One region of the Pseudomonas anuradhapurensis genome, then DNA from elsewhere that is predicted to be linked to it. Evidence: predicted binding sites of a transcription regulator. Region 1 holds the regulator's gene; the other holds the start of a gene.
What was found. Region 1 encodes FliA, which starts transcription of late flagellar genes. Its sites were predicted from a motif close to CTAAAGTTTNNNNNNNNNNNGCCGNTAA; they were not measured.
Positions count from the first base shown of each region.

Region 2: HU763_RS08545 (methyl-accepting chemotaxis protein) is a predicted target of FliA. The motif match lies at 1,086-1,113, and genes of this name have one in related genera.

Region 1 is NZ_CP077097.1:3,682,735-3,685,128, reverse strand. Features, by position in the region: gene flhF (flagellar biosynthesis GTPase FlhF) at 1-281, shown strand, start outside; gene fleN (flagellar synthesis regulator FleN) at 366-1,208, shown strand; gene fliA (RNA polymerase sigma factor FliA) at 1,205-1,945, shown strand; gene HU763_RS16935 (chemotaxis response regulator CheY) at 2,051-2,394, shown strand, end outside.
Region 2 is NZ_CP077097.1:1,838,403-1,840,796, reverse strand. Features, by position in the region: gene HU763_RS08550 (CPBP family intramembrane glutamic endopeptidase) at 168-944, shown strand; gene HU763_RS08545 (methyl-accepting chemotaxis protein) at 1,143-2,394, shown strand, end outside.

The DNA.
Region 1 (2,394 bases):
CCGCCTACCACAGCTACAAACGCTGCGGTCTGGCCGGCTGCATCCTGACCAAACTCGATGAAACGGCAAGCCTGGGTGATGTCCTGAGCCTTGCCATCAGTCATGAACTGCCAGTGGCCTACCTGACCGATGGGCCGCGCATTCCTGACGACCTGCACCTGCCGCGAGGGCACCAGTTGGTGTCGCGTGCGGTCAATGTGCAGCAGCAGGACGAGCCCAGCGAAGAGGCCATGGCCGACATGTTCGCTGATCTCTATCACAACCCACGGCGAGCGGGTTGATGATGAAGCGTGTGCAAGGTAGCTATGCCAAGGGGTACGCAGAATTGCCCCACGTGTGGCCTGAGTCCCAGCGAGACAAGGTAAATAACAGACATGGGTAGCATGCATCCCGTACAGGTGATCGCCGTGACCGGTGGCAAAGGTGGCGTCGGCAAGACTAACGTTTCAGTGAACTTGTCTCTGGCGCTGGCCGAGCTCGGCCGCAGGGTCATGCTGCTCGACGCCGACCTGGGCCTGGCCAACGTCGACGTGTTGCTCGGCCTTACGCCCAAGCGCACCCTGGCCGATGTCATCGAGGGGCGCTGCGAGCTGCGTGACGTGATGCTGCAGGGCCCTGGCGGTGTGCGCATCGTCCCGGCGGCCTCGGGCACCCAGAGCATGGTGCACCTGGCCCCGGCCCAGCATGCCGGGTTGATCCAGGCGTTCAGCGAAATCGGCGACAACCTCGACGTGCTGGTGATCGACACCGCTGCCGGTATTGGTGACTCGGTGGTCAGCTTCGTCCGCGCGGCCCAGGAAGTGCTGCTGGTGGTGTGTGACGAACCCACGTCCATCACCGATGCCTATGCCCTGATCAAGCTGCTCAACCGCGACTACGGCATGAACCGCTTCCGCGTGTTGGCCAACATGGCCCAGAGCCCGCAGGAAGGGCGCAACCTGTTTGCCAAGCTGACCAAGGTCACCGACCGCTTCCTCGATGTCGCCCTGCAGTACGTGGGCGCCGTGCCGTATGACGAATGCGTGCGCAAGGCCGTGCAGAAGCAGCGCGCCGTCTACGAAGCCTTCCCTCGCTCCAAGTGCGCCCTGGCATTCAAGGCGATTGCGCAGAAGGTCGACAGCTGGCCGCTGCCGGCCAACCCGCGCGGTCACCTGGAATTCTTTGTCGAGCGCCTGGTGCAACCCACCAGCGCGGGACCCGTGTTATGAATGCGAGTGGTTTCAAGATGTACAGCCGAGCATCGAAAGACGCGCAGTACGAGCTGATCGAGCGCTACGCCCCATTGGTCAAGCGCATCGCCTACCACCTGTTGGCGCGGTTGCCGGCCAACGTGCAGGTCGAGGACCTGATCCAGGCCGGCATGATCGGCCTGCTGGAAGTGGCCAACAAGTACGATGCCAGCAAGGGCGCCAGCTTTGAAACTTACGCTGGCATTCGTATTCGCGGCGCCATGCTCGACGAAGTGCGCAAGGGCGACTGGGCGCCACGTTCGGTGCACCGCAACACGCGCATGGTCAGTGACGCGATGCGTGCCGTGGAGGCCAGAACCGGGCGTGACGCTAAAGATCATGAAGTTGCTGCCGAACTCCAGTTGAGTCTCGATGATTACTACGGGATCTTGAACGATACCCTGGGCAGCCGCCTGTTCAGCTTCGACGACCTGCTGCAGGACGGCGAGCACGAAGGGTTGCATGAGGATGGTGCCAGTGGTCAGGTCGAACCTGCACGTGGCCTGGAGGACGAGCGCTTCCAGGCGGCCCTGACCGAGGCCATCGCCAACCTGCCGGAGCGTGAGCGCCTGGTGCTGGCGCTGTACTACGACGAAGAGCTGAACCTCAAGGAAATCGGTGAGGTGCTTGGGGTCAGCGAGTCGCGAGTCAGCCAGTTGCACAGCCAGTGTGCCGCGCGCCTGCGCAGCCGCCTGGGCGAATGGCGGGCGCGTTGAACCCGGTGTCGTTGCAGTCGTTTTCCACGTTGTACCCAATTGATTGAATGCGTGCTCGGGGCCGAGCGCGTTAGAGACTGCTTGGAGGTCTACTTGAACAAAGACATGAAAATCCTCATCGTTGACGACTTTTCGACGATGCGGCGGATCATCAAGAACCTGTTGCGTGACCTGGGCTTCACCAACACGGAGGAGGCCGATGACGGCATCACGGCGCTGCCGATGCTGGAGAACGGCCACTACGATTTCCTGGTGACCGACTGGAACATGCCCGGCATGTCCGGCATCGACCTGCTGCGCAAGGTGCGTGCCAGCGACAAGCTGAAAGCCATGCCGGTACTGATGGTGACCGCCGAGGCCAAGCGCGACCAGATCATTGAAGCGGCCCAGGCCGGGGTCAATGGCTATGTGGTCAAGCCGTTCACCGCCCAGGTGCTCAAGGAAAAGAT
Region 2 (2,394 bases), 1.8 Mb from region 1:
GGCCGCTGTAGGAGCGGCCTTGTGTCGCGATGGGGCGCATAGCGCCCCCACTCGATAGTAGCGGCGAAGCTGAAATCTTGGGCCGCTATACGGCCCGTCGCGACACAAGGCCGCTCCTACCAGCGATGGGCAGCGGCCCATTTCCATTTACCCGAGAAGGACCACTCGTGCCTCGCCTCCAGCTGATCGCTCTCCTACTCCTGGCCCTCGGTTACACGCTCGCCCTGAGCCACGGCAAGCTCGGCATCGCCAGCCTGCCCACCTTCCTCGCCCTGCTCACCAGCGCCCTGCTTGCTGGTCGCCCGCAGCGCTGGCTACAAGCCTTGGGCCATGGGATGTTCATCCTGCTGGCTATCGCCCTGGCACTGCACTGGCTGCCCGGTTTCAACGCAGCCAAGGTCATCGACAGCACCACTTTCAGCCCCGGCGCCCAACCTTTCACGATGTACCTGAACCTGGACAAACCGCTGATCGGCGCCTGGCTGCTGCTGGCCTGCCCTTGGCTGATCCTGTGGCGCAGCCAGGGCCTGCCGGCCAGTCTGCTGTGCGCCCTGCCCCTGACCCTGCTGGCCTGCCTGGGCGGGGCCTGGGCCCTGGGCATGGTTGCATGGGCGCCGAAATGGCCCGAACAAGCCTGGTTGTGGCTGCTGAACAACCTGTTGTTGGTCAGCCTGACCGAAGAGCTGCTGTTTCGCGGTTATCTGCAAGGCGGCCTGCAACGCCTGCTGCGCCATCAGGGGCTGGCGTTGCTCGCCGCCGCCACGCTGTTCGGCCTGGCCCACCTGGGGGCTGGCTGGCAGTGGGTATACCTGGCCACGCTTGCCGGAGTGGGCTACGGCTTGGCGTACCGCTGGGGCGGCTTGGCGGCAGCCGTGCTTTGCCATTTCGGCCTGAACCTGGTGCATTTCGCGCTGTTCAGCTACCCAATGCTGGCTCTTGGCTAGCTAATCGGTCATCATCTGACTTCTACGTCATTAATCCGCAGTAAAAACGCAATAATGACGCAAACAAGCTTGAACGTGCCCGGCGACTACCCCAGATTGCATAATGGCTCATTGCCATAGATCAAGCCTTGCAAATATTCACTCAATAAAACCAGGGCCTTGCCGATAGCTTTGGAAAGCCCTGCGGACTATCAACCCATGCGTAACAACCAGCCGATTACCCAGAGAGAAAGGACTTTCCCTGCCCAGCAGCGGTTGATCTCCACCACCAATGCCAAAGGTGTGATCACTTACTGCAACGATGCTTTCATCGAGATCAGTGGTTTCACCCGCGAGGAACTGACTGGCGCGCCGCACAACCTGGTGCGCCACCCGGACGTGCCGCCTGCCGTGTTCGCGCACATGTGGCAGACCCTCAAGCAGGGCCAGCCATGGATGGGCATCGTCAAGAACCGCTGCAAGTCCGGCGACCACTACTGGGTCAACGCCTACGTCACGCCGATCTTCGACAATAACCAGGTGGTTGGCTTCGAATCGGTGCGGGTCAAACCCACTGCCGAACAGATTCGTCGCGCCGAGGCGCTCTACCAACGCATCAACCAAGGCAAGCCGCCCGTACCACGCCGCGACAAGTGGCTACCGGTGCTGCAGGACTGGCTGCCGTTCATCCTGATCAGCCAGGTGGGCTTCCTGATCGGCAACTGGCTCGGCCATTCCTGGGGCTTCGCCCTGGCCGCCGGGCTTTCCGTCCCCCTGGGCCTGCTCGGCCTGGGCTGGCAGCAGCGCGGCCTCAAGCGCCTGCTGCGCCTGGCCGAACAGACCACCTCCGACCCGCTGATCGCACAGATGTACACCGACAGCCGCGGCGTGCAGGCGCGCCTGGAAATGGCCATGCTCAGCCAGGACGCGCGCATGAAAACCTGCCTGACCCGCCTGCAGGACAGCGCCGAACACCTCAGCGAACAGGCACGCCAGTCCGACGCCCTGGCGCACAAGAGCTCCTCGGGGCTGGAACGCCAGCGCGTGGAAACCGAACAGGTCGCCGCCGCTGTCAATCAGATGGCCGCCACCACCCAGGAAGTGGCCAACCACGTGCAGCGCACGGCCGATGCCACCCAGGAAGCCAACCGCCTGACCAGCCAGGGCCGGCAGATCGCCGGGGAAACCCGGGAAGCCATCGAGCGCCTGTCGGCTGCGGTGGGCGAAACCGGCCAGACGGTCACCCAGCTGGCCAAGGATAGTGACGAGATTGGTGGCGTGGTCGATGTGATCAAGGGCATCGCCGATCAAACCAACCTGCTGGCATTGAACGCAGCCATCGAAGCGGCGCGTGCGGGTGAAATGGGCCGTGGCTTTGCCGTGGTGGCCGACGAAGTGCGCCAGCTGGCACAGCGCACCGCTGAATCCACCGGGCAGATCCATGGGCTGATCGCCAAGCTGCAACAAACTG